One region of the Neobacillus sp. SRL179 genome, then DNA from elsewhere that is predicted to be linked to it. Evidence: a T-box and tRNA genes for the amino acid it is inferred to sense, from the RefSeq annotation. Region 1 holds a T-box; the other regions hold tRNA genes.

Region 1 (9,465 bases):
TTGAACGATGCCTTGTTTGGCAGGATGAGAAACTTCCGCTGCAGCTGCTGCATGCGGTGCCGTACCTTGGCCGGCTTCGTTTGAATAAATGCCGCGCTTTACCCCCCAAGATATGGCTGCGCCTAATATACCTCCGAAGGCAGCATCAGTTCCAAAGGCACTGGTAAAGATGAGTTTTAGTACATTTGGTAACTCTGTAATGTTCAAGAGAGTAATAAGGATGGCAACCACGACATATCCAAGGGCCATAAAGGGAACAACCAATTCTGCTACACGAGCAATCCTTTTTACGCCGCCAAAGATGATGACCGCTAAGATCAAGACTAATATTCCCCCCGTAATCGCAGGACTAATACCAAAAGCGGTTTTAACGCTTGAAGCAATACTATTTGCCTGAACACCAGGTAAAAGGGCTCCTGTCGCAATGACGGTGACAATCGCGAAAAGTACTGCATACCATTTAATTTTTAATCCTTTTTCAATGTAATAGGCAGGACCACCACGAAATTGGCCATGATGTTTCTCTTTAAATACTTGAGCTAAGACGGATTCTACAAAGGCCGAACCTGCACCGAAAAAGGCCATTGCCCACATCCAAAAAACAGCTCCTGGACCTCCAAAGGCAATGGCAGTTGCAACTCCTGCAATGTTTCCCGTTCCCACTCTTCCAGATAAAGCAAGTGATAAAGCCTGAAAGGATGAGATGCCTGCTTCGGATTTATCACCTTTAAACATCAATGGAATAATGTCTTTCATATGCCTGATTTGCAGGAACCTAGTTGAAAGTGTGTAAAACAGTCCTACCCCTAAACATAAATAAATTAATGCCTGGCTCCAGATAATGCCATTAAGCCAATTTACAATCTGTTCCATTAGGTTTCCCCCTTATCTTGTTAATGTTTTTCATTATATAACAGAATAAAAGATTATTGGATTAATAATTAGAATTTTTTAAGCATTCTAAAATAATAGAGAATTTTGTCCTAGGAAATAGTAGGGATAAAAGAACTGGATTATTACCGATAAGATAATGGCACTAATAATTTCCTTTAAGGAAAAGTTAAGGAATGGAGATAATAATAGGCCTATCCAAAAGATTCCGTTTAAAAAGGAGTATGAAAATATGAAAAAATGGATTTTGATCGTAATTGGCGTACTATTAGTTGGCTTTGTCAGTTATCAATGGTATGCCTCAAAAACAAGTGCACAAACATCTTCAGCACAAGTGCGAACGGCTGTTGCTCAAAAAGGAACGCTCAATGTTAAAATCAGTGGTTCTGGAGCAGTTGAAGCCGTTACTAGTGAAGACATTAAATCAATAAGTAATAACGAGGAAATTGATGAAGTGTTGGTGGATAAAGGAGAGCAAGTAAAAGAAGGGGATGAATTGATTACTTTTACAGATGGCAGTGACCCAATTTTAGCTCCTGCTGATGGAATCATTACCTCTCTAGCGGTTGCAGCAGGCGAGCGAGTGGCGTCTGGACAGGTGGTTGCCCATGTATCAAACTACGAGGAATTACAAACAGCTGTCCAAATTGATGAACTTGATATTACTAAATTAAAACAAGGTCAGTCTGTTGATTTAAAAGTAAATGCATTCCCAGACCAAACATTTGCAGGCAAAGTAACAGCCATTGCCGATGAAGGGACATCTTCAAATGGGGTTTCTACTTTTGAAGTGACCATTCATATTGATAAACCAGAAAATCTTAAAGTCGGTATGAGTGTGGAAGCTAGTATTCTGACAGCAAGGAAGGAAAATGCAATTTACGTTCCACTTGATGAGGTTCATACCGCAAATGGAGAAAAATATGTCAATGTCTTCACCTCAGGGTCAACTGATCAAAGTATCGAGACCGAGAAAAAAACGGTCAAAACCGGATTAGCAAATGAAGATTATGTGGAAATAACAGAAGGGCTTTCTGAGGGTCAAACTGTTCAATTACCACAATTAGCTAAAGCAGCCACTTCTAACAATCAAGGTCGAACGATGCAAGGCGTTGGCGGCTTTGGTGGTTTGGGTAACACTGGTGGTATGAACCGTGGAAATGGTGGACGGTTTGGCGGAAGGAGTGGTAACTAATGGGAAAGCCAATTATACAAATCAGTCATCTTATAAAGACCTATAAACTGGGCGGTGAAACAGTTCATGCCTTAAACGATGTTTCCTTAGTGATTGAAAAAGGGGAATTCTTAGCGATTATTGGTCCTTCAGGATCGGGTAAATCTACCTTAATGAATATGATTGGCTGCCTGGATCGGCCTCAGTCAGGTAAATATTTGCTAGATGGTAAGGATGTAGGGAAGATGAATGATAATCAATTAGCCGCCATTCGGAATCAAAAAATAGGTTTTATCTTTCAAAACTTTAACTTATTAACGAAACTAACAGCACTTGAGAATGTGGAATTGCCATTGTTGTATAGTGGTGTCCCGGCAAAGGAACGTCGGGAAAGAGCGTTAGAAGGATTAGGCAAAGTGGGACTAAAGGAGCGAGCAGGCCATTTGCCAACGCAATTATCAGGGGGTCAGCAACAGCGGGTGGCCATTGCCAGAGCCCTTGTAAGTCATCCCACGATTCTGCTTGCTGATGAGCCAACCGGGGCCCTTGATAGCAAGACGAGCAAGGATATATTGCAGCTCATGCAAGAATTGAATGAGAATGGCCACACGATTATATTAATCACCCATGATTTAGCGATTGCTAAACAAGCAAATAGAATGGTCAGCATCCAAGATGGGCAATTACAAGAAGATGGGGGTGAGCTGATTGGGAATCTTGCAATCCATTAAAATGGCTCTTAAAAGTATAAAAGGGAATAAACTGCGGTCCGCACTTACCATGCTTGGAATGATTATTGGGGTTTCATCCGTCATCATCCTCGTATCAATTGCTCAAGGCTCGGCAAAAAATGTAACTAGTCAAATTAATCAATTAGGAACGAATCTACTAACCATAAATACATTTGGAACTGATTTAGCATTAACAGAGGATAAAATTAGTGAACTTAGTAAAGTGAACGGAGTCAAAGCCATCTCACCTGTCGTTTCGGGTCGTGTGAATGTTAAAAAAGATCGAACCACATCACAGGTTACTATGACCGGTACTAATGCTGCATATTCAACCGTTCGGGATACCTCAGTCAGTGCCGGGCGATTTATAACGGACCTTGATCTTGAATATCGGCAAAAAATTGCTGTTATTGGTTCCGATACTGCGACCACTTTCTTTGGTGCAGACAATCCGGTTGGACAATATTTGCAGATTGAGGGTACTTCTTTTAAAGTGGTTGGAGTATTGGCTTCGAAAGGGAGCTCGTTGGGGCAAAGCGGAGACAACGTGGTGATCGTCCCACTAAGCACTGGTCAACGGCTGGTGAAAAGTACAACCATTAATCAAGTGTATTTACAAGGGAAGAGCGAAAATCAAATGGGTATGGTCATGAACGAAGTAGAAAGGGCCATGGCCTCCCTTTATCCCAATAAAAGTGATTCTTATAGTGTGACAAACCAGCAGGATATCATGGATACTATGAGTTCTGTTTCTGATACCATGACGATGATGTTAGGAGGAATTGCCAGCATTTCCTTACTTGTTGGGGGAATCGGCATTATGAATATTATGCTCGTATCTGTTTCAGAACGAACAAGGGAAATTGGAATCCGGAAAGCCATTGGTGCAAAACGACGGGATGTTCTTATTCAATTCTTAATTGAAGCGGTTGTTTTAAGCGGAGCAGGCGGCATCATTGGGATACTAGCTGGGTTAGGCATCGGAAAGTTGATATCAACTCTCTTAAGTCTAAGCGTCTCATTTTCACCGTCGGTCATGCTATTCTCCTTCCTATTTTCATTAATAGTCGGTGTAGTCTTTGGGGTATTCCCAGCAAATAAAGCGTCAAAATTAAATCCAATTCAAGCATTAAGATACGAGTAAAGGTAATATAAAGGCGGAACGCACTATTGCGGCCGCTTTATTTCCTATATAATCAATTGTATGCCTTTTTAGAGGAGAGATAAAAATGCGTTTATTAGTAGTGGAAGATAATCTTCCATTGTTAGAATCAATTGTCCAACTTTTATCAGATGAATTTGAGGTGGACCAAGCTTCTGATGGGGAAGAAGCATTATTTTTAGCCATGCAAAATATCCACGATGCCATCGTTTTAGATGTGATGATTCCAGAAATTGATGGTTTTGAGGTACTGCGGACGATAAGGAAGGAAGGATTGAGGATTCCTGTTCTTTTCCTTACTGCCAGAGATTCGTTAGAGGATCGAGTACAAGGTCTTGATAGCGGCGGAGATGATTATTTAGTAAAACCATTTCAAGCTGCAGAACTTAAAGCACGGATTCGCGCGTTATTAAGAAGAAGCGGCAGTCTTACAACCAATCAAACGATCCAATATCGCGGGATTGAATTACTAGGTAAGGAACGGGAGATCCAGGTGGATGGTGAGTCCATCAAACTTACAGCAAAGCAATACGAACTGTTAGAATATTTAATTCAGAACAAAGGAGCCATATTAACGAAAGAACAAATTTATGATCGTGTTTGGGGATTTGACTCGGATACGACGGTTGCCATAGTAGAGGTGTTCATGCACCATCTTCGAAAAAAGTTAGAACCTTTTGGCTATCATGCAGATATTAAAACCATTCGCGGTGTAGGCTACATGCTGGCTGAAGAATAGGAGCAGCAGATGTTTCGACAAACACATATTAAGTTAACATTATTAAACTCGTTAGTGGTGATTGTTTTAATTAGTATACTTGGAAGTATTATTTACTTTTATACAGATAATAAATTGTATAAGGATGTAAACCAATCGTTATTGGAAACAGTTGAGCATTTTCAACATCCAAGTGGTCCTGCTGAGAATCATGAGGGAGATGCAGGTCCGCGGTTTATGCGGCGCGACCCGCGTATTATCACGTTGATTTGGGATAAAAATAACCAACTTTTAGCAGATCAAAATAGAGAGTCTGAGCTTTTTCTGGATAACGAAAAACTGATACGTCCCCACAAATTTGGCACCCTGCAGGATGTCGAAGTAGAGGACTTCTCATTTCGCTATGTGGCATTCAAGGTAACCATGCCTGAATTAGGGGGAATTACGGTCCAAGTGATTCGGAATGTAAACTCGGAAAAGGAATTACTGGATCGGTTATTATTAATTATGCTGATTGGCTGCGGTCTCGGCATCATATGTGCGATAGGATCCGGTTATTTCTTAGCAGGCAGGGCATTGGTTCCAATTAAAAATGCGTGGCAGAAACAACAGGAGTTTGTGTCGGATGCATCGCATGAATTGCGGACGCCTTTAGCAGTTATCCAGGCTAAAACGGATATTCTGTTTCGGTCACCATCGGCAACGATTCAAGAAAAGATAATCGACATCTCCACCATCTCTAATGAGTCAAGACGACTGTCCAAACTTGTAAGGAATTTATTGACACTTGCACGATCCGATTCGGATCAAATAGAAATGAAAAAATCAGTCTTCCAATTGGATGAACTTTTAAAAGATATTGTTCAACAATATGAAGAAATAGCCATGTATCAAGAAAAGTCACTTCATCTTGATGCACCAGAACAGGTACAGTTTATAGGTGATAAAGAAAGAATTCATCAGTTAATTGTCATCTTGTTAGATAACGCTATTAAATATACAAAAGATGGCGGGGAAATATTGCTTTCTTGTACACAGAGTCACTCCTCCGTTTTCTTACAGGTAAAAGATAATGGAATTGGGATCCCTGAAAAGGATATCCCGAAAATCTTTGATCGCTTTTATCAGAGTGATAAGTCAAGGACAGGTGTGGAAGGAACAGGTCTCGGATTATCGATTGCCAAATGGATCATTGACAAACACCATGGAAAAACGAAGGTACAAAGCACGGTTGGTGCAGGAACAAAAATAGAAATTACTTTTCCGAAGTCCCAAAAAAATTAATGGGGCTTCATTTTTTCATGTTAAGAAAATCTTAAGGAAGACCCTTCATAATATCCTTATCTATTTAAACAAGCACCCTGTGCTTTGTGGATTGAAGGGAGATTAATGGTAATGAAGAAAACGAGAAAGGCTCACTTATGGATTGGCTTAATCGCGTCAATTTTTATCTTTTTGGAGTCGATTACAGGATTACTTATGAATGAACCTTGGTTAATCGGGCAGACACAAATGGAAGGCGGGCGCGGCAATTTTCAGCAAGGTCAAACGAATCAAGGTCAATTTAATAGGAGGCAAGGACAATTTAATCAAGGTGGAGAAGCGCCTGAATCTGGACAAGCCACAGGACCAATGCAGGGACAAGGAAATGCTCAGATGGGCTCAAATGAAAATGGTCAATTTCAAGGTCGTGCTAGATTTGACGGAAATGGAAATTTTGCCGGTGGTATGCGCGCTGAAAGGTTTGGGCAAGGGTCATTCATGAGCACCATCCGCGGTCTGCACGAAGGAAGAATTGGTAATATGAACGTGAAATGGCTCATCGACTTAGTAGCCGTTGCGATGATCGTTTTAACTGGAACCGGCATCTATTTATCCATGAAAGTCCTGAAAGCAGAAGGAAGAAGAAAAAAACGGCAAATACAAGAGATTTCAGACATGGCAGATTTTTAATAGTAAAGCACACGAAGATCATCATTCGTGTGCTTTGTTGTATAGTTACTCAACGACAATTGTTCCTTTATACATTTGCATGCCACAGCTAAAGGTATACTCACCTGTTTTATCTGGGGTGAAACTAAGATTGGTCGTCCCTTTTTTTAAGTTAACATGATTAATATTAAAATCTGGAATCATAAAAGTGGATAAGCAGCTATTTTCTAACGGGTTTTCAATTTCAAGTTGAACCGGTACACCCTTTTTTACACGAATGACATTTGGTGTATAACCTGTTGGGGTTACAGTCATTTTTACGAGTGGAGCGCTCTGATCGGTCACATCGGCTTCTGTTTTCATAACTTCTTGATTTTCGGCCTTTTGTTGTGTTTGTCCTGCAGAATCGTCCCTGCCTGGGATTTTTACCAAATCGCTGCTATACATAAACAAGAACAAGGAGACTAGCACGATCCCGCCGGCGATAATGGCAAATGGAGAAAGCTCTTCGGTATCTATTGAATATTTAGGGTTCGTAGTAACATAAATATAGACAATGACAAACCCGATAATGACCAAATAAAATCCGACTAGAATCCCTAACAAAATCATAGGATTGACAAATTGAAGAAATAGACCCAGGATAGCCCCGTTAATACCACCCATTAATCCTGCAATAGCTCCCATAAGAATCGCTAATATTCCTACAGGGTGTCCTGCTAGGAATCCAACAATAAATCCAATAATCATACTGATGCCAACAACCAAAAAGGTTTCACCAGAGATAATCCCCATGATACTTCCTGTAAGCAAGCCAGTGATCACCGCAATCACCATACTAAGCATGACTCCCGGGGTGTTATTCAGTTGGTTTTTATTACGATAAACTAAGAAAATCGAGTAGCCAGAGCCACCGGCAACAATTGCTGCTGAAATAATCGAAAAAATATTCATGATATGTCTCCTCAAATGTGTCCTTTAAAATAAACAACATAAGAGTATTATAAATGTAAATAATGGATCGAAATTTGTATTTTAAGTGATTAATATGAACGTTTTATGAATCTTGATGTGCTTGAAAACCGGCTACTCTTTTTTTTCATGATTAACAGCGTTTTTATAAATTCTTTTCAGTGCTTCATTCTGCCATTTCATGTATTCAAGTAAAAATTCTTTTTCCGCATCTTCTTTTTCAAGTTCATCTTTTTCCTCTTCCTTCATATTCGTCACCCCATTCACTTATTACTTGCATTTTACCCGAATTAATTAGTTGAATAAAGGTAATTTCATAAATTAGACAGTTTACATAATAAAATAAGATTTGACATTTATAATTGGGAAATATATAATTTTCAAAAATACTATTGAAACTATGACGAGGATTAGTAATTTGAAATGTCTTACCAAGAGAGGAAACCATTGGGTGCAAGGTTTCTTAAGACAATCATATGAACCTGCCTCTGAGTTCTGTATCGGATCATATGTTGAAGATACATGCGGATAAAATCCGTTATCATGGAGAGAGTTTAAAGCTGTTTGCTTTTTGAATTTAGGGTGGTACCGCCAGGCCTTGGTCCCTTTTTAGGATCAGGGCCTTTTTGTATTCAAAAAAGTAAAAGCATTCGATGAATGGCGAATGTGCTGAATTATTCTTAACATGAAAAAAGTATTCTTATAAAAAGATAATGGGGTGTCAAAATGGCAAAGGAATTTGTAAAAGATGTTACTAGTATGGACGAGGATTTCGCCCAATGGTACACAGATGTTGTCACAAAGGCAGATTTAATTGACTATTCAAGTGTGCGCGGTTCGATGATAATCCGTCCTTATGGATATGCCCTATGGGATAATATTAAAAATGAATTGGATCGCCGCATTAAAGAAACAGGGCATGAAAATGTGTATATGCCATTATTCATTCCTGAAAGTCTCTTACAAAAGGAAAAAGACCATGTTGAAGGCTTTGCACCTGAAGTGGCTTGGGTTACACATGGCGGGAATGAGCCATTAGCGGAAAGATTGGTTGTTCGTCCTACTTCAGAGGTATTATTTTGTGAACACTACAGCAACATCATTCATTCTTACAGAGATCTGCCAAAGCTGTATAATCAATGGGCAAACGTAGTTCGCTGGGAAAAAACAACCCGTCCATTCCTACGCACGTTAGAGTTTTTATGGCAGGAAGGACATACTGCCCATGCCACTGATGAAGACGCTATGGAAGAAACGATTAAAATGCTTAATGTGTATGCTGCTATTTGTGAAGAAATCCTCGCCATTCCAGTTGTGAAGGGGCAAAAGACCGAAAAGGAAAAATTCGCCGGTGCGAAAGCTACCTTTACAATTGAAAGCTTAATGCATGATGGGAAGGCATTGCAGTCAGGGACTTCCCACCATTTTGGAACAGGATTCGCAGAGGCCTTTAACATTCAATACACAGATAAAGAAGGAAAGCTGCAATATGTGCACCAAACATCATGGGGCTTTACAACAAGAATTATCGGAGCTTTAATCATGGTGCATGGTGACGACCGTGGATTGGTCATTCCACCAAAAGCTGCACCAACTCAAGTAATGATCGTACCTATCGCTCAGCATAAGGAAGGCGTGCTTGATTTTGCCTATAACTTGAAAAAGTCACTCGGAACAGTTGCACGTGTTGATATTGACGCAAGCGATAAAAAGCCAGGCTGGAAGTTCAATGAATATGAAATGAAAGGTATTCCAGTTCGTCTTGAGGTTGGACCTAAAGATATTGAGAATAAACAAGTTGTATTAGTTAGAAGGGATACGCTTGAGAAAGTAGTTGTACCTTTGGCTGAATTGGAAACAACACTTCCTGCATTGTTAGATGATA
Region 2 (9,465 bases), 1.8 Mb from region 1:
TAGGAAGGAAGCTGCCGACATATAATCTCCAGCAATGGCCATTCCATTTTGCCATCCTGTCAGACCTCCGCCTGCTGTATAAAATTCACTTGCATTTTTTGTTTTCTTAGAAGCGTAATAAGTAATAACTAAGGTTACCAGAACAATGCCCAGGAACATAATAAAAGCGGGAGTATTCATTGGCGATTCCCCCCTTCTTCAACCACCTGATTTGCTAATTCATCAAATCTAGCTGCCTTTTTTGAATAAAGCATACACAAACCCCAAGTCATAATGAATTGTAGAAAAGCAAAAACCCATGCCCAAGTAATACTGCCAATAAATTTATGATTTAAAATGGTTGTATAAGAAGTAAGGATGGGCAGCGCAAAATAAAAACAAAAAAAGAAGATGGTGATTGGGATAATAAACTTTTTCTTTTCGGAGAGTAATGTTTGAAATGATGACGAGTTAACAATGGAACTGTAATCGCTTTCAGAATTAAGTTTAGTCTTCCGAGCCTCCATTGGAAGCTTCCCCCTTTCATTAAAAAGAACTCTTAAAACATTTGGAAAAAATATTAGTGTGGGTCATTGGTTGAAGAAAAAAATTACTGTGGCAGAATGATATCTAACTTAGGTTTATATTATCTTTATATATCACCTCTAATACAGATTATTCTAAAATTTCAAAAAATGAATCTACTGCTTATTATAGTAATAGGGTAATAAAATACGCAAGAAAAATTTCTAAAAACAGGAAAATTTACCTAATGATGTATAAAAGAGGACATAAAAAAAGAAAATCACTGCATCGCAATGATTTTCAAGTATGGAGACTATCGGGATCGAACCGACGACCTCTTGCATGCCATGCAAGCGCTCTCCCAGCTGAGCTAAGCCCCCAGTATTATTGGTACAAGAGAAATTATATCTGGATTATAAAAATCTTGCAAGAGAAAATTTTTATAAACAGGATAATATTTTGCTATTACCCTTATCCAATACTTTCAATTTCTACTTTTTGTACACCATCTATCGCCGAAACAGCAGCATAAACTTCTGTAGTTTTATCTCGATAATCAACAGCCACTAATATTTGAACTAGATGATCTCCATTATCTAAATCCTTTATTCGGAGCCTGCGAATAATATACTTTTTTTCTATTAAAAATGAAATAGTAGTTTCAATTTGTCTTTGGTCTCTTATAAAAAGTTGGAGATTGATTTCTTTTTCTCTTAACTGTTTGGGTCCAATAATCTTCATAAGAAAAGGGATAAATTCAACACTAATAATAAGTAAAGCAACTCCAGCAAAAGCTTCTATATAAAAACCTGCACCAACGGCAATACCTATGCCTGCAGCCCCCCAAATCATGGCAGCTGTAGTTAAGCCTGAAATACTGTCGTTTCCTCTTCTTAATATTACACCTGCACCTAAAAAGCCAATTCCAGATACAATCTGAGCTGCTAGACGCAGTGGATCCATTGTAATTTTCACATCATCCGAGGTTGGGAACATATAGGCAGATTGTATGGAAACAATCGTTAACAAACAACTGACAACAGATATAACAAGACTTGTTTTAAGGCCAACTGGCTTTCTCTTTAATTCACGTTCAAGACCAATAATCAGTCCGAAAACTGCAGAAATTCCTAGTTTGATTAATATATCAATGTCTGCATTACTCATCTCATTTCACTTCCAATACAAGTGTCATTGTTAACTGAAGGTTTTTTTATTGAATAGAAATATCTTACAATGAAAATGAAATCAAGGAAATATTCTTTTTCATTTATTCTTAAAACATAAAAGAATGGAAGAACTTAATTTTAATGGATATAAATTAAAAAAGCTATTCTCTTATTAGATATACAGTTCAAGGTTATTTTATGAGTATAAGAAATAAAGTTTGCCTTATTAAATATAAAAAGTTTAAAAATTATATTGCAATCATTAATCTATCATGGTATATTAATACCTGTCCTCAGCGAGCGGTAAACAACTTAAAATAAATTTTAAAAAGTTGTTGACACTAAGTTGAGAAACATGATATATTAGTGAAGTCGCTTTTGGGCGATTGAGTAAATGTTCTTTGAAAACTAAACAAACAAAAACGTCAACAAACAATAATATTAGTTTCGTATGAAACTAAGCCAACGTAACAAAATGAGCTAAATCAACTTTCTCGGAGAGTTTGATCCTGGCTCAGGACGAACGCTGGCGGCGTGCCTAATACATGCAAGTCGAGCGAATCTTGAGGAGCTTGCTTCTCAAGATTAGCGGCGGACGGGTGAGTAACACGTGGGCAACCTGCCTGTAAGACTGGGATAACATCGGGAAACCGATGCTAATACCGGATAATCCTTTTCCTCTCATGAGGAAAAGCTGAAAGTCGGTTTACGCTGACACTTACAGATGGGCCCGCGGCGCATTAGCTAGTTGGTGAGGTAACGGCTCACCAAGGCGACGATGCGTAGCCGACCTGAGAGGGTGATCGGCCACACTGGGACTGAGACACGGCCCAGACTCCTACGGGAGGCAGCAGTAGGGAATCTTCCACAATGGACGAAAGTCTGATGGAGCAACGCCGCGTGAGCGATGAAGGCCTTCGGGTCGTAAAGCTCTGTTGTTAGGGAAGAACAAGTACCGGAGTAACTGCCGGTACCTTGACGGTACCTAACCAGAAAGCCACGGCTAACTACGTGCCAGCAGCCGCGGTAATACGTAGGTGGCAAGCGTTGTCCGGAATTATTGGGCGTAAAGCGCGCGCAGGCGGTCCTTTAAGTCTGATGTGAAAGCCCACGGCTCAACCGTGGAGGGTCATTGGAAACTGGGGGACTTGAGTGCAGAAGAGGAAAGCGGAATTCCACGTGTAGCGGTGAAATGCGTAGAGATGTGGAGGAACACCAGTGGCGAAGGCGGCTTTCTGGTCTGTAACTGACGCTGAGGCGCGAAAGCGTGGGGAGCAAACAGGATTAGATACCCTGGTAGTCCACGCCGTAAACGATGAGTGCTAAGTGTTAGGGGGTTTCCGCCCCTTAGTGCTGCAGCTAACGCATTAAGCACTCCGCCTGGGGAGTACGGCCGCAAGGCTGAAACTCAAAGGAATTGACGGGGGCCCGCACAAGCGGTGGAGCATGTGGTTTAATTCGAAGCAACGCGAAGAACCTTACCAGGTCTTGACATCCTCTGACACTCCTAGAGATAGGAATTTCCCCTTCGGGGGACAGAGTGACAGGTGGTGCATGGTTGTCGTCAGCTCGTGTCGTGAGATGTTGGGTTAAGTCCCGCAACGAGCGCAACCCTTGTTCTTAGTTGCCAGCATTTAGTTGGGCACTCTAAGGAGACTGCCGGTGACAAACCGGAGGAAGGTGGGGATGACGTCAAATCATCATGCCCCTTATGACCTGGGCTACACACGTGCTACAATGGATGGTACAAAGGGCAGCAAAGCCGCGAGGCCTAGCCAATCCCATAAAACCATTCTCAGTTCGGATTGTAGGCTGCAACTCGCCTACATGAAGCCGGAATCGCTAGTAATCGCGGATCAGCATGCCGCGGTGAATACGTTCCCGGGCCTTGTACACACCGCCCGTCACACCACGAGAGTTTGTAACACCCGAAGTCGGTGGGGTAACCGCAAGGAGCCAGCCGCCTAAGGTGGGACAGATGATTGGGGTGAAGTCGTAACAAGGTAGCCGTATCGGAAGGTGCGGCTGGATCACCTCCTTTCTAAGGAATATGCAGTCCTTGTGGACTGATAAAAGTTGACCGCTTTTTGTTTGTTTAGTTTTGAGGGAGCAATTCTCTCAATGCACAACATTCGTTCTTTGAAAACTAGATAATCGTAAGAAGAAGCAAGAAAACATCGAGTAATCGCCATTTTAGTTTTCTCTCTTAAGTAATTAAGAGAAATAACCTTTTAGGTTAAGTTAGAAAGGGCGCACGGTGAATGCCTTGGCACTAGGAGCCGATGAAGGACGGGACTAACACCGATATGCTTCGGGGAGCTGTAAGTAAGCTTTGATCCGGAGATTTCCGAATGGGGGAACCCACTGCTCGTAATGGAGCAGTATCTTTACCTGAATACATAGGGTATTGATGGCATACCCGGGGAACTGAAACATCTAAGTACCCGGAGGAAGAGAAAGCAAACGCGATTCCCTGAGTAGCGGCGAGCGAAACGGGACATAGCCCAAACCAAGAGGCTTGCCTCTTGGGGTTGTAGGACACTCAACATGGAGTTACAAAGGAACGGGGTAAATGAAGCGATCTGGAAAGGTCCGTCATAGAAGGTAAAAACCCTGTAGTTGAAACTTCGTTCCCTCCTGAGTGGATCCTGAGTACGGCCGGACACGAGAAATCCGGTCGGAAGCAGGGAGGACCATCTCCCAAGGCTAAATACTCCCTAGTGACCGATAGTGAACCAGTACCGTGAGGGAAAGGTGAAAAGCACCCCGGAAGGGGAGTGAAATAGTTCCTGAAACCGTGTGCCTACAAGTAGTCAGAGCCCGTTCATGGGTGATGGCGTGCCTTTTGTAGAATGAACCGGCGAGTTACGATCCCATGCAAGGTTAAGTTGAAGAGACGGAGCCGCAGCGAAAGCGAGTCTGAATAGGGCGAATGAGTATGTGGTCGTAGACCCGAAACCAGGTGATCTACCCATGTCCAGGGTGAAGTCCAGGTAACACTGGATGGAGGCCCGAACCCACGCACGTTGAAAAGTGCGGGGATGAGGTGTGGGTAGCGGAGAAATTCCAATCGAACTTGGAGATAGCTGGTTCTCTCCGAAATAGCTTTAGGGCTAGCCTCACGTAGTAAGAGTCTTGGAGGTAGAGCACTGTTTGGACTAGGGGCCCTCATCGGGTTACCGAATTCAGACAAACTCCGAATGCCAAAGACTTATCCGTGGGAGTCAGACTGCGAGTGATAAGATCCGTAGTCAAAAGGGAAACAGCCCAGACCACCAGCTAAGGTCCCAAAGTATACGTTAAGTGGAAAAGGATGTGGAGTTGCTTAGACAACCAGGATGTTGGCTTAGAAGCAGCCACCATTTAAAGAGTGCGTAATAGCTCACTGGTCGAGTGACTCTGCGCCGAAAATGTACCGGGGCTAAACGTATCACCGAAGCTGTGGATTGACACCATCAGGTGTCAGTGGTAGGAGAGCGTTCTAAGGGCGTTGAAGCTAGACCGTAAGGACTGGTGGAGCGCTTAGAAGTGAGAATGCCGGTATGAGTAGCGAAAGATGAGTGAGAATCTCATCCACCGAATGCCTAAGGTTTCCTGAGGAAGGCTCGTCCGCTCAGGGTTAGTCGGGACCTAAGCCGAGGCCGAAAGGCGTAGGCGATGGACAACAGGTTGATATTCCTGTACCACCTCTTTATCGTTTGAGTGATGGGGGGACGCAGGAGGATAGGGTAAGCGCGCTGTTGGATATGCGCGTCTAAGCAGTTAGGCTGGTGAATAGGAAAATCCGTTCACCGTGAAGGCTGAGCTGTGACAGCGAGGGAAATTTAGTACCGAAGTTCCTGATTCCACACTGCCAAGAAAAGCCTCTAGCGAGATAAAAGGTGCCCGTACCGCAAACCGACACAGGTAGGCGAGGAGAGAATCCTAAGGTGAGCGAGAGAACTCTCGTTAAGGAACTCGGCAAAATGACCCCGTAACTTCGGGAGAAGGGGTGCTCTTTGAGGTTCATAGCCTCGAAGAGCCGCAGTGAATAGGCCCAGGCGACTGTTTAGCAAAAACACAGGTCTCTGCGAAGCCGCAAGGCGAAGTATAGGGGCTGACGCCTGCCCGGTGCTGGAAGGTTAAGAGGAGGGGTTAGCGCAAGCGAAGCTCTGAATCGAAGCCCCAGTAAACGGCGGCCGTAACTATAACGGTCCTAAGGTAGCGAAATTCCTTGTCGGGTAAGTTCCGACCCGCACGAAAGGCGTAACGATCTGGGCACTGTCTCAACGAGAGACTCGGTGAAATTATAGTACCTGTGAAGATGCAGGTTACCCGCGACAGGACGGAAAGACCCCGTGGAGCTTTACTGTAGCCTGATATTGAATTTTGGTACAGCTTGTACAGGATAGGTAGGAGCCTGAGAAGCCGGAGCGCTAGCTTCGGTGGAGGCGTCGGTGGGATACTACCCTGGCTGTATTGAAATTCTAACCCGCACCCCTTATCGGGGTGGGAGACAGTGTCAGGTGGGCAGTTTGACTGGGGCGGTCGCCTCCTAAAGAGTAACGGAGGCGCCCAAAGGTTCCCTCAGAATGGTTGGAAATCATTCGTAGAGTGTAAAGGCACAAGGGAGCTTGACTGCGAGACCTACAAGTCGAGCAGGGACGAAAGTCGGGCTTAGTGATCCGGTGGTTCCGCATGGAAGGGCCATCGCTCAACGGATAAAAGCTACCCCGGGGATAACAGGCTTATCTCCCCCAAGAGTCCACATCGACGGGGAGGTTTGGCACCTCGATGTCGGCTCATCGCATCCTGGGGCTGTAGTCGGTCCCAAGGGTTGGGCTGTTCGCCCATTAAAGCGGTACGCGAGCTGGGTTCAGAACGTCGTGAGACAGTTCGGTCCCTATCCGTCGTGGGCGCAGGAAATTTGAGAGGAGCTGTCCTTAGTACGAGAGGACCGGGATGGACGCACCGCTGGTGTACCAGTTGTCTTGCCAAAGGCATCGCTGGGTAGCTATGTGCGGACGGGATAAGTGCTGAAAGCATCTAAGCATGAAGCCCCCCTCAAGATGAGATTTCCCATAGCGTCAAGCTAGTAAGAACCCTGAAAGATGATCAGGTTGATAGGTCAGAGGTGGAAGCGTGGCGACATGTGGAGCTGACTGATACTAATCGTTCGAGGACTTAACCATTTATATTAGGTGAACTCGATTTTTAAACTTCTTCTGCATTATCTAGTTTTGAGGGAATGAAAAATTTTTAATTTCCTCTTGAAAAATATCAAAAAGACATTATAATAAAATAGTGTCGAATAAATGGTCTGGCAATTATGGCGAGAAGGTCACACCCGTTCCCATACCGAACACGGAAGTTAAGCTTCTCAGCGCCAATGGTAGTTGGGACATGCGTCCCTGTGAGAGTAGGACGTTGCCAGGCAATATATGGAGGATTAGCTCAGCTGGGAGAGCATCTGCCTTACAAGCAGAGGGTCGGCGGTTCGATCCCGTCATCCTCCACCATATATTATTCCAAATTATTATTTGCCGGGGTAGCTCAATTGGTAGAGCAACTGACTTGTAATCAGTAGGTTGGGGGTTCAATTCCTCTCGCCGGCACCACTATACGAGCCATTAGCTCAGTTGGTAGAGCATCTGACTTTTAATCAGAGGGTCGAAGGTTCGAGTCCTTCATGGCTCACCATTTAAATGAATATGCGGGTGTGGCGGAATTGGCAGACGCACCAGACTTAGGATCTGGCGCCGCAAGGCGTGGGGGTTCGACTCCCTTCACCCGCATCATTTAATTTCTTATATGCGGAAGTAGTTCAGTGGTAGAACATCACCTTGCCAAGGTGGGGGTCGCGGGTTCGAATCCCGTCTTCCGCTCCATTAATGCCGGGGTGGCGGAACTGGCAGACGCACAGGACTTAAAATCCTGCGGTAGGTGACTACCGTACCGGTTCGATTCCGGTCCTCGGCACCATTACAACAAATTCATATGCGCCCTTAGCTCAGCTGGATAGAGTGTTTGACTACGAATCAAAAGGTCGGGAGTTCGAATCTCTCAGGGCGCATTATTTCGGGAAGTAGCTCAGCTTGGTAGAGCACTTGGTTTGGGACCAAGGGGTCGCAGGTTCGAATCCTGTCTTCCCGACCATCTCCTTTTCAAATGGGGTCTTAGCTCAGCTGGGAGAGCGCCTGCTTTGCACGCAGGAGGTCAGGGGTTCGATCCCCCTAGACTCCACCAAAATTTAAATTTGAATATTTGGCGGTGTAGCTCAGCTGGCTAGAGCGTACGGTTCATACCCGTAAGGTCGGGGGTTCGATCCCCTCCGCCGCTACCAATATCATTTAAAAGTACTTCAACTTGGACCTTTAGCTCAGCTGGTTAGAGCAGACGGCTCATAACCGTCCGGTCGTAGGTTCGAGTCCTACAAGGTCCACCATGAAACTTTATATTACACACGGAGGAATACCCAAGTCTGGCTGAAGGGATCGGTCTTGAAAACCGACAGGCGGGTAACACCGCGCGGGGGTTCGAATCCCTCTTCCTCCTCCATAATTTTTATGCCTTTTATTGTCGCGGGGTGGAGCAACGAGCATTGCTTCAGTGAATAATCTGCGAGTTGTGTCAATCGAATCGCTGCTTGAATTAGCTTACTGAGATTGATACAGTCCATGCAAGCTTGGAGCATAGATTCACCGAATTATTTATTATTGTCGCGGGGTGGAGCAGTCTGGTAGCTCGTCGGGCTCATAACCCGAAGGTCACAGGTTCAAATCCTGTCCCCGCAATACGGTCTGGTAGTTCAGTTGGTTAGAATGCCTGCCTGTCACGCAGGAGGTCGCGGGTTCGAGTCCCGTCCAGACCGCCACTAAGTGTGGCTCAGTAGCTCAGTCGGTAGAGCAAAGGACTGAAAATCCTTGTGTCGGCGGTTCGATTCCGTCCTGAGCCACCATTTTTAATTGAATATATTCTTATGGCGGCTGTGGCGAAGTGGTTAACGCACCTGATTGTGGTTCAGGCATTCGTGGGTTCGATTCCCATCAGCCGCCCCTTTTAAAAATTATTATGCGGGTGTAGTTTACTGGTAAAACCTCAGCCTTCCAAGCTGATGTAGTGGGTTCGATTCCCATCACCCGCTCCAATTGGGGCCTATAGCTCAGCTGGTTAGAGCGCACGCCTGATAAGCGTGAGGTCGATGGTTCGAGTCCATTTAGGCCCACCATTTTAATGTTCCGCAGTAGCTCAGTGGTAGAGCTATCGGCTGTTAACCGATCGGTCGTAGGTTCGAGTCCTACCTGCGGAGCCAATTATGGGGAAGTACTCAAGTGGCTGAAGAGGCGCCCCTGCTAAGGGTGTAGGTCGGGTGACCGGCGCGAGGGTTCAAATCCCTCCTTCTCCGCCATAAATATAATCGGCCCCTTGGTCAAGCGGTTAAGACACCTCCCTTTCACGGAGGTAACACGGGTTCGAGTCCCGTAGGGGTCATAGATAAAAACTGATAACATACTGTTATCAGTTTTTTTGTATGCAATTTTTTATGAAAAGACAGATGGTGTCAGTAGAATATAAATACGCTTTTGATTTGAGATAAAATTAAGTCTTCCAAAACCTTCATTTCCTTTCCTGCAAAAGGCAGCATAAAAGATTAAATTTATTATATTAAAATAATATTTAACTGGTTATCTTCTCTTTAAAAATGATTGATACCGCTTACATTTGCCTCGTTTACAATGTATATCACCCAACTAAATTATTAATAAATAAATAACTTTTTTGACCTTAATTTTATAAAATTTTATAAAAAACT
Region 3 (9,465 bases), 1.4 Mb from region 1:
AAAGGCTCACTAGTCCTCCAAGCCATGGAGCATACCACCATTAAAGGGAAAAAGCTTAAAGTCAGCAAGGCTATTAAATAATGCTTAATAAAAGGTGTCTGATATGTAATCAGACCCTTTTTGCTTTTTCTATAGCACGGATATAGGAGTTCATTGAAATGGTTCATGTGTGGATTAAAGTGTATTATAATGACGTTAACCAAGAATCATTAATTAGGTGATGATTTATGACAAATATCAAGGATTTAGCTAAGATGGCTGGTGTTTCAGTAACGACGGTATCACGGGTGCTTAATAACCATCCCTATGTAAGTAAAGAAAAAAGAACCGCTGTTCTAAATGCTATTCAAAAAAGCAATTATCAGCCAAATATTAATGCAGTGCATTTAAGTATGGGGAAGACCTTCCTAGTTGGAGTCGTTATTCCATTTATTGACCATCCCTATTTTTCTTTATTAATAAAAGGCATTGCGATGGAAGCACTGGAAAATAACTATAAGCTTGTATTGTTTCAAACCAACTACCAAGAGACTAGAGAACTCGAAGCACTAAATATGTTGAAACAAAAACAGATTGATGCGTTAATCATTTGTTCGAGAAAATCCAGCTGGCACATTATTGAAGGATACTTACCATATGGTCCCATTATTTTATGCGAAGACACGAGAGGAAAAAAAGTGTCCTCCACTTTTGTTGACCATTATACATGTTTCACTCTTGCATTAGATTACTTATACAATCACGGTCATCGAAAGATTGGTTATTGTATTGGGCGGAATACTGGGACAAATAGCAGAAAAAGAAGTAGGGCTTATCGGGAATTTATTGAGAAATATGACTTACCTTACAATCCCACTTATATTTTCGAGGCCTGCCTCCATGTTGAGGATGGGAAACAGGTCATAGAACGAATTAAACAGATGGCAGCTCCCCCCTCTGCCCTGCTGGTCACAAGTGATGAGGTGGCTGCTGGAATTGTGACCTGTGCGCAAGACGAAGCCATTTCTATTCCCGATCATTTAGCGATTATTGGTTTTAATAATCAACCAATTGCCCAAATGATGCATATCACTACGATTGAAATCCCACTGGTAGACATGGGGAGAAAGTTATTTCTTCAAGCCATGAACGACCCCCATGATATCACCCATCAAGAAGTTTTGGCATCCTTAATTGAACGAAGGACAGTTTAGAAATAATGGTCGGATCAATAGAATTCCGACCTTTTTTATATTGTATGAGAAGCCTCTATACTACTAAAAAAAGCCCCTCAATAAATTTCTTCATCTCCCTTGACCTGAAACGGGTTTCATAGAATATGCTGTATTGGCAGAAGATACAACACCAGTGTCGGCGTGATTGGTAATTGTCCGAGCGTAACGACGGTGTTGTATTTTAGTGAATCGAGAAGTCATTTTACTATTCCCACTTTTCTAAAAACTAATGTAAAATACAAGTATATCGAAAATCGGGGGAATTCTATTGAAAAAGCGAAAGATTACCTTTTTGTTTATTTCTGGACTAATTCTTATTTTTATAATTGTAACCGTTTTCAATTCGGTAAAGGTAAACTCAAAACAGCCAACTGCAAAACCAACTAACGTAGTAATCAATGAGGATCAAGCTATTCAGCACTTATCCACAGCCATCACCTTCAAAACAGTTTCGTATCAAGACCGCAGTAAATTTGACTTAAAAGAATTTGAAGGGTTTATTTCATTTTTACAAGAAAGTTTTCCTGCTGTCCATGAACAGCTTGAATTTGAAAAAATAAATTCTTACGCCCTCGTCTATAAATGGAAAGGCTCTGATACTAATAAGAAGCCAGTTGGTTTAACCAGTCATTATGATGTGGTCCCTGTTTTATCCGGAACAGAGGCCAATTGGGAACAAGATCCTTTCAGTGGGACCGTGGTAGACGGAAAGATATGGGGCCGGGGCAGCTTGGATGACAAAATTGGTGTCATCGGCATTTTACAAGCTATTGACTATTTAGTAGAAAAAGGCTACAAACCCACGCGCGATATGTATTTCATGTTTGGTTTTGACGAAGAAATTGGCGGAGAAGAAGGTGCCAACAAAATTGTTAACACACTAAAAGAAAGAGGGATTACCTTTGACTATGTTTTAGATGAAGGTGGTGCGATTGTTGAACACATGGTACCTGGTGTAAATCAACCGGTTGGTGTGGTTGGTATTTCTGAAAAAGGATCAGCGACTGCCGAATTAACCATTGAAGGCAGCGGCGGTCACTCCTCACAGCCGAAGAACCACACGAATATTGGCCGAATGGCAAGCGCAATATCTAAGTTAGAAGATACACAGTTTAAAGGTGACCTCAAGGGACCTGGGGAAGACCTATTTGAATTCGTGGCACCAGAAATGAGTTTTGGAATGAAGTATATCTTTGCTAATAAAGTAATTTTTGAACCAGTTATTGAAAAAATTCTACTTGAGAAGCCCGCATCGGCGGCTTTAATCCGGACGACCATCGCCCCAACTATTTTTCAAGCGGGGGAGCAATACAATGCCTTGCCTGAAAAGGCCACTGCCTATATTAATCTTCGTCTTATGCCAGGTGATTCTTTGACAGATGTAAAACATTTTATTAAGGAAACGATTGATGATAAAGATATTAAAGTGAACATAACGGGCAGCGAGGCTTCCAAGGTTTCCTCCATTAACGGCTGGCAGTTTACGTCGATTCAACAGGCTGCAAGAAATGTGTATGGCAACGCAGTTATCGCTCCCTATTTAATGTTTGCTGGCTCTGATGCCAAACATTATGACAGAATCGCGAAAAATACGTACCGTTTCCTGCCCGTACAGATTACCTCCGAGGATTTAAACAGAATGCATGGAACGAATGAACATATTAGTATTAAAAATTATATCAATGCTATTAAATTTTATGTAGAAGTGATCAAGGAGTCAGATTAATAATTTAGTAACTTATATGCTAAAAAAATTTAATCTTTAAAAAAAGAAAGGTGCCAGTCCCCAAAGCGTAAACGCATAGGAACTGACACCTTTCTTTGTATATAGATGGGCCTAAATGGACTCGAACCATCGACCTCACGCTTATCAGGCGTGCGCTCTAACCAGCTGAGCTATAGGCCCATATTTTGGAGCGGGTGATGGGAATCGAACCCACTACATCAGCTTGGAAGGCTGAGGTTTTACCAGTAAACTACACCCGCATAATAATTCTAAAATGGGGCGGCTGATGGGAATCGAACCCACGAATGCCTGAACCACAATCAGGTGCGTTAACCACTTCGCCACAACCGCCAAAATCTATATATATATTAATAGTAGTCATCCTACTAGAAAAAAGTGGCGGTCCGGACGGGACTCGAACCCGCGACCTCCTGCGTGACAGGCAGGCATTCTAACCAACTGAACTACCGGACCATATTGCGGGGGCAGGATTTGAACCTGCGACCTTCGGGTTATGAGCCCGACGAGCTACCGAACTGCTCCACCCCGCGATAATAAAAATAATACTAAGTCACTATGCTCCATATTTGCATGGACTGTATCAATCTCAGTAAGCATATTCAAGCAGCGGTTCGATTGATACAACTCGCAGTTTTTTCATTGAAGCAACGCTCGTTGCTCCACCCCGCGATAATAAAATAAAAAGTATAAAAATTATGGAGGAGGAAGAGGGATTCGAACCCCCGCGCGGTGTTACCCGCCTGTCGGTTTTCAAGACCGATCCCTTCAGCCAGACTTGGGTATTCCTCCAATATTACAAACAATAATATATTTTTGGTAGCGGCGGAGGGGATCGAACCCCCGACCTTACGGGTATGAACCGTACGCTCTAGCCAGCTGAGCTACACCGCCAAAATGAATATTATTGTATTTTCTTAAAAATGGTCGGGAAGACAGGATTCGAACCTGCGACCCCTTGGTCCCAAACCAAGTGCTCTACCAAGCTGAGCTACTTCCCGTAAAATGCGCCCTGAGAGATTCGAACTCCCGACCTTTTGATTCGTAGTCAAACACTCTATCCAGCTGAGCTAAGGGCGCAAAATAACTTAATTAATATGGTGGAGGATGACGGGATCGAACCGCCGACCCTCTGCTTGTAAGGCAGATGCTCTCCCAGCTGAGCTAATCCTCCATATGGTGACCCCTACGGGACTCGAACCCGTGTTACCTCCGTGAAAGGGAGGTGTCTTAACCGCTTGACCAAGGGGCCGTCATTTAATTTCGGCAAAATAATAGCCCCATAGGGGCTTAGCCTGGCAACGTCCTACTCTCACAGGGACGCGTGTCCCAACTACCATCGGCGCTGAGAAGCTTAACTTCCGTGTTCGGTATGGGAACGGGTGTGACCTTCTCGCCTTAATTACCAGACTATTTAATTAGAGGTTCATTCCCTCAAAACTAGATAATGCAGAAGAAGTTTTAAAAAATCGAGTTCACCTAATATAAATGGTTAAGTCCTCGAACGATTAGTATCAGTCAGCTCCACATGTCGCCACGCTTCCACCTCTGACCTATCAACCTGATCATCTTTCAGGGTTCTTACTAGCTTGACGCTATGGGAAATCTCATCTTGAGGGGGGCTTCATGCTTAGATGCTTTCAGCACTTATCCCGTCCGCACATAGCTACCCAGCGATGCCTTTGGCAAGACAACTGGTACACCAGCGGTGCGTCCATCCCGGTCCTCTCGTACTAAGGACAGCTCCTCTCAAATTTCCTGCGCCCACGACGGATAGGGACCGAACTGTCTCACGACGTTCTGAACCCAGCTCGCGTACCGCTTTAATGGGCGAACAGCCCAACCCTTGGGACCGACTACAGCCCCAGGATGCGATGAGCCGACATCGAGGTGCCAAACCTCCCCGTCGATGTGGACTCTTGGGGGAGATAAGCCTGTTATCCCCGGGGTAGCTTTTATCCGTTGAGCGATGGCCCTTCCATGCGGAACCACCGGATCACTAAGCCCGACTTTCGTCCCTGCTCGACTTGTAGGTCTCGCAGTCAAGCTCCCTTGTGCCTTTACACTCTACGAATGATTTCCAACCATTCTGAGGGAACCTTTGGGCGCCTCCGTTACTCTTTAGGAGGCGACCGCCCCAGTCAAACTGCCCACCTGACACTGTCTCCCACCCCGATAAGGGGTGCGGGTTAGAATTTCAATACAGCCAGGGTAGTATCCCACCGACGCCTCCACCGAAGCTAGCGCTCCGGCTTCTCAGGCTCCTACCTATCCTGTACAAGCTGTACCAAAATTCAATATCAGGCTACAGTAAAGCTCCACGGGGTCTTTCCGTCCTGTCGCGGGTAACCTGCATCTTCACAGGTACTATAATTTCACCGAGTCTCTCGTTGAGACAGTGCCCAGATCGTTACGCCTTTCGTGCGGGTCGGAACTTACCCGACAAGGAATTTCGCTACCTTAGGACCGTTATAGTTACGGCCGCCGTTTACTGGGGCTTCGATTCAGAGCTTCGCTTGCGCTAACCCCTCCTCTTAACCTTCCAGCACCGGGCAGGCGTCAGCCCCTATACTTCGCCTTGCGGCTTCGCAGAGACCTGTGTTTTTGCTAAACAGTCGCCTGGGCCTATTCACTGCGGCTCTTCGAGGCTATGAACCTCAAAGAGCACCCCTTCTCCCGAAGTTACGGGGTCATTTTGCCGAGTTCCTTAACGAGAGTTCTCTCGCTCACCTTAGGATTCTCTCCTCGCCTACCTGTGTCGGTTTGCGGTACGGGCACCTTTTATCTCGCTAGAGGCTTTTCTTGGCAGTGTGGAATCAGGAACTTCGGTACTAAATTTCCCTCGCTGTCACAGCTCAGCCTTCACGGTGAACGGATTTTCCTATTCACCAGCCTAACTGCTTAGACGCGCATATCCAACAGCGCGCTTACCCTATCCTCCTGCGTCCCCCCATCACTCAAACGATAAAGAGGTGGTACAGGAATATCAACCTGTTGTCCATCGCCTACGCCTTTCGGCCTCGGCTTAGGTCCCGACTAACCCTGAGCGGACGAGCCTTCCTCAGGAAACCTTAGGCATTCGGTGGATGAGATTCTCACTCATCTTTCGCTACTCATACCGGCATTCTCACTTCTAAGCGCTCCACCAGTCCTTACGGTCTAGCTTCAACGCCCTTAGAACGCTCTCCTACCACTGACACCTGATGGTGTCAATCCACAGCTTCGGTGATACGTTTAGCCCCGGTACATTTTCGGCGCAGAGTCACTCGACCAGTGAGCTATTACGCACTCTTTAAATGGTGGCTGCTTCTAAGCCAACATCCTGGTTGTCTAAGCAACTCCACATCCTTTTCCACTTAACGTATACTTTGGGACCTTAGCTGGTGGTCTGGGCTGTTTCCCTTTTGACTACGGATCTTATCACTCGCAGTCTGACTCCCACGGATAAGTCTTTGGCATTCGGAGTTTGTCTGAATTCGGTAACCCGATGAGGGCCCCTAGTCCAAACAGTGCTCTACCTCCAAGACTCTTACTACGTGAGGCTAGCCCTAAAGCTATTTCGGAGAGAACCAGCTATCTCCAAGTTCGATTGGAATTTCTCCGCTACCCACACCTCATCCCCGCACTTTTCAACGTGCGTGGGTTCGGGCCTCCATCCAGTGTTACCTGGACTTCACCCTGGACATGGGTAGATCACCTGGTTTCGGGTCTACGACCACATACTCAATTCGCCCTATTCAGACTCGCTTTCGCTGCGGCTCCGTCTTTTCAACTTAACCTTGCATGGGATCGTAACTCGCCGGTTCATTCTACAAAAGGCACGCTATCACCCATTAACGGGCTCTAACTACTTGTAGGCACACGGTTTCAGGAACTATTTCACTCCCCTTCCGGGGTGCTTTTCACCTTTCCCTCACGGTACTGGTTCACTATCGGTCACTAGGGAGTATTTAGCCTTGGGAGATGGTCCTCCCTGCTTCCGACCGGATTTCTCGTGTCCGGCCGTACTCAGGATCCACTCAGGAGGGAACGAAGTTTCAACTACAGGGTTTTTACCTTCTATGACGGACCTTTCCAGATCGCTTCATTTACCCCGTTCCTTTGTAACTCCATGTTGAGTGTCCTACAACCCCAAGAGGCAAGCCTCTTGGTTTGGGCTATGTCCCGTTTCGCTCGCCGCTACTCAGGGAATCGCGTTTGCTTTCTCTTCCTCCGGGTACTTAGATGTTTCAGTTCCCCGGGTATGCCATCAATACCCTATGTATTCAGGTAAAGATACTGCTCCATTACGAGCAGTGGGTTCCCCCATTCGGAAATCTCCGGATCAAAGCTTACTTACAGCTCCCCGAAGCATATCGGTGTTAGTCCCGTCCTTCATCGGCTCCTAGTGCCAAGGCATTCACCGTGCGCCCTTTCTAACTTAACCTAAAAGGTTATTTCTCTTAATTACTTAAGAGAGAAAACTAAAATGGCGATTACTCGATGTTTTCTTGCTTCTTCTTACGATTATCTAGTTTTCAAAGAACGAATGTTGTGCATTGAGAGAATTGCTCCCTCAAAACTAAACAAACAAAAAGCGGTCAACTTTTATCAGTCCACAAGGACTGCATATTCCTTAGAAAGGAGGTGATCCAGCCGCACCTTCCGATACGGCTACCTTGTTACGACTTCACCCCAATCATCTGTCCCACCTTAGGCGGCTGGCTCCTTACGGTTACCCCACCGACTTCGGGTGTTACAAACTCTCGTGGTGTGACGGGCGGTGTGTACAAGGCCCGGGAACGTATTCACCGCGGCATGCTGATCCGCGATTACTAGCGATTCCGGCTTCATGTAGGCGAGTTGCAGCCTACAATCCGAACTGAGAATGGTTTTATGGGATTGGCTAGGCCTCGCGGCTTTGCTGCCCTTTGTACCATCCATTGTAGCACGTGTGTAGCCCAGGTCATAAGGGGCATGATGATTTGACGTCATCCCCACCTTCCTCCGGTTTGTCACCGGCAGTCTCCTTAGAGTGCCCAACTGAATGCTGGCAACTAAGAACAAGGGTTGCGCTCGTTGCGGGACTTAACCCAACATCTCACGACACGAGCTGACGACAACCATGCACCACCTGTCACTCTGTCCCCCGAAGGGGAACGTCCTATCTCTAGGAGTGTCAGAGGATGTCAAGACCTGGTAAGGTTCTTCGCGTTGCTTCGAATTAAACCACATGCTCCACCGCTTGTGCGGGCCCCCGTCAATTCCTTTGAGTTTCAGCCTTGCGGCCGTACTCCCCAGGCGGAGTGCTTAATGCGTTAGCTGCAGCACTAAGGGGCGGAAACCCCCTAACACTTAGCACTCATCGTTTACGGCGTGGACTACCAGGGTATCTAATCCTGTTTGCTCCCCACGCTTTCGCGCCTCAGCGTCAGTTACAGACCAGAAAGCCGCCTTCGCCACTGGTGTTCCTCCACATCTCTACGCATTTCACCGCTACACGTGGAATTCCGCTTTCCTCTTCTGCACTCAAGTCCCCCAGTTTCCAATGACCCTCCACGGTTGAGCCGTGGGCTTTCACATCAGACTTAAAGGACCGCCTGCGCGCGCTTTACGCCCAATAATTCCGGACAACGCTTGCCACCTACGTATTACCGCGGCTGCTGGCACGTAGTTAGCCGTGGCTTTCTGGTTAGGTACCGTCAAGGTACCGGCAGTTACTCCGGTACTTGTTCTTCCCTAACAACAGAGCTTTACGACCCGAAGGCCTTCATCGCTCACGCGGCGTTGCTCCATCAGACTTTCGTCCATTGTGGAAGATTCCCTACTGCTGCCTCCCGTAGGAGTCTGGGCCGTGTCTCAGTCCCAGTGTGGCCGATCACCCTCTCAGGTCGGCTACGCATCGTCGCCTTGGTGAGCCGTTACCTCACCAACTAGCTAATGCGCCGCGGGCCCATCTGTAAGTGTCAGCGTAAACCGACTTTCAGCTTTTCCTCATGAGAGGAAAAGGATTATCCGGTATTAGCATCGGTTTCCCGATGTTATCCCAGTCTTACAGGCAGGTTGCCCACGTGTTACTCACCCGTCCGCCGCTAACTCTCAAAAGCAAGCTTTTGAAAGTCCGCTCGACTTGCATGTATTAGGCACGCCGCCAGCGTTCGTCCTGAGCCAGGATCAAACTCTCCGAGAAAGTTGATTTAGCTCATTTTGTTACGTTGGCTTAGTTTCATACGAAACTAATATTATTGTTTGTTGACGTTTTTGTTTGTTTAGTTTTCAAAGAACAATTTTTCAATCGCTCAAAAGCGACTTTATTAATATACCATCTCAACACTAGAAAGTCAAACATTATTTTAAAATATTTTATTTCGTTTGAGACGAGAATATTAGTCTATCATATAAAATGATTTCTGTAAATCACTTCATATGATATTCCTAGTTTTGGAGATGCATTTTTCATCATCTCCCTCACCAGGATTATTATATTACTATTATATTTTCAACTTGTCAACACTTTAAATCATTCCC

The links. The T-box of region 1 lies ahead of proS (proline--tRNA ligase). A T-box ahead of a tRNA ligase gene usually reads a tRNA of that ligase, here a tRNA-Pro.
Region 2: it encodes a tRNA-Pro, which carries the amino acid that the T-box ahead of proS (proline--tRNA ligase) is inferred to sense. The anticodon was not compared.
Region 3: it encodes a tRNA-Pro, which carries the amino acid that the T-box ahead of proS (proline--tRNA ligase) is inferred to sense. The anticodon was not compared.

What each region holds. Positions count from the first base shown of each region.
Region 1 is NZ_OZ481792.1:1,999,567-2,009,031, forward strand. It holds gene AC4E8C_RS09845 (alanine/glycine:cation symporter family protein) at 1-873, opposite strand, end outside; gene AC4E8C_RS09850 (efflux RND transporter periplasmic adaptor subunit) at 1,124-2,086, shown strand; gene AC4E8C_RS09855 (ABC transporter ATP-binding protein) at 2,086-2,796, shown strand; gene AC4E8C_RS09860 (ABC transporter permease) at 2,774-3,940, shown strand; gene AC4E8C_RS09865 (response regulator transcription factor) at 4,026-4,697, shown strand; gene AC4E8C_RS09870 (sensor histidine kinase) at 4,707-5,960, shown strand; gene AC4E8C_RS09875 (PepSY-associated TM helix domain-containing protein) at 6,072-6,629, shown strand; gene AC4E8C_RS09880 (cupredoxin domain-containing protein) at 6,675-7,562, opposite strand; gene AC4E8C_RS09885 (hypothetical protein) at 7,695-7,829, opposite strand; T-box leader at 7,972-8,190, shown strand; gene proS (proline--tRNA ligase) at 8,307-9,465, shown strand, end outside.
Region 2 is NZ_OZ481792.1:3,772,807-3,782,271, reverse strand. It holds gene AC4E8C_RS18820 (solute symporter family protein) at 1-180, opposite strand, end outside; gene AC4E8C_RS18815 (DUF485 domain-containing protein) at 177-506, opposite strand; tRNA gene AC4E8C_RS18810 (tRNA-Ala) at 812-884, opposite strand; gene AC4E8C_RS18805 (MgtC/SapB family protein) at 976-1,671, opposite strand; rRNA gene AC4E8C_RS18800 (16S ribosomal RNA) at 2,165-3,714, shown strand; rRNA gene AC4E8C_RS18795 (23S ribosomal RNA) at 3,908-6,844, shown strand; rRNA gene rrf (5S ribosomal RNA) at 6,972-7,088, shown strand; tRNA gene AC4E8C_RS18785 (tRNA-Val) at 7,096-7,171, shown strand; tRNA gene AC4E8C_RS18780 (tRNA-Thr) at 7,195-7,270, shown strand; tRNA gene AC4E8C_RS18775 (tRNA-Lys) at 7,277-7,352, shown strand; tRNA gene AC4E8C_RS18770 (tRNA-Leu) at 7,366-7,447, shown strand; tRNA gene AC4E8C_RS18765 (tRNA-Gly) at 7,466-7,540, shown strand; tRNA gene AC4E8C_RS18760 (tRNA-Leu) at 7,546-7,634, shown strand; tRNA gene AC4E8C_RS18755 (tRNA-Arg) at 7,652-7,725, shown strand; tRNA gene AC4E8C_RS18750 (tRNA-Pro) at 7,732-7,808, shown strand; tRNA gene AC4E8C_RS18745 (tRNA-Ala) at 7,823-7,898, shown strand; tRNA gene AC4E8C_RS18740 (tRNA-Met) at 7,919-7,995, shown strand; tRNA gene AC4E8C_RS18735 (tRNA-Ile) at 8,021-8,097, shown strand; tRNA gene AC4E8C_RS18730 (tRNA-Ser) at 8,118-8,210, shown strand; tRNA gene AC4E8C_RS18725 (tRNA-Met) at 8,373-8,446, shown strand; tRNA gene AC4E8C_RS18720 (tRNA-Asp) at 8,450-8,526, shown strand; tRNA gene AC4E8C_RS18715 (tRNA-Phe) at 8,535-8,610, shown strand; tRNA gene AC4E8C_RS18710 (tRNA-His) at 8,635-8,707, shown strand; tRNA gene AC4E8C_RS18705 (tRNA-Gly) at 8,726-8,799, shown strand; tRNA gene AC4E8C_RS18700 (tRNA-Ile) at 8,804-8,880, shown strand; tRNA gene AC4E8C_RS18695 (tRNA-Asn) at 8,890-8,964, shown strand; tRNA gene AC4E8C_RS18690 (tRNA-Ser) at 8,970-9,060, shown strand; tRNA gene AC4E8C_RS18685 (tRNA-Glu) at 9,072-9,143, shown strand.
Region 3 is NZ_OZ481792.1:574,608-584,072, reverse strand. It holds gene AC4E8C_RS02910 (DEAD/DEAH box helicase) at 1-81, shown strand, start outside; gene AC4E8C_RS02905 (LacI family DNA-binding transcriptional regulator) at 228-1,193, shown strand; gene AC4E8C_RS02900 (M20 family peptidase) at 1,483-2,940, shown strand; tRNA gene AC4E8C_RS02895 (tRNA-Ile) at 3,047-3,120, opposite strand; tRNA gene AC4E8C_RS02890 (tRNA-Gly) at 3,127-3,200, opposite strand; tRNA gene AC4E8C_RS02885 (tRNA-His) at 3,216-3,291, opposite strand; tRNA gene AC4E8C_RS02880 (tRNA-Asp) at 3,338-3,414, opposite strand; tRNA gene AC4E8C_RS02875 (tRNA-Met) at 3,418-3,491, opposite strand; tRNA gene AC4E8C_RS02870 (tRNA-Ser) at 3,658-3,750, opposite strand; tRNA gene AC4E8C_RS02865 (tRNA-Met) at 3,776-3,852, opposite strand; tRNA gene AC4E8C_RS02860 (tRNA-Pro) at 3,883-3,959, opposite strand; tRNA gene AC4E8C_RS02855 (tRNA-Arg) at 3,965-4,038, opposite strand; tRNA gene AC4E8C_RS02850 (tRNA-Val) at 4,057-4,132, opposite strand; tRNA gene AC4E8C_RS02845 (tRNA-Glu) at 4,136-4,210, opposite strand; rRNA gene rrf (5S ribosomal RNA) at 4,252-4,368, opposite strand; rRNA gene AC4E8C_RS02835 (23S ribosomal RNA) at 4,447-7,384, opposite strand; rRNA gene AC4E8C_RS02830 (16S ribosomal RNA) at 7,578-9,127, opposite strand.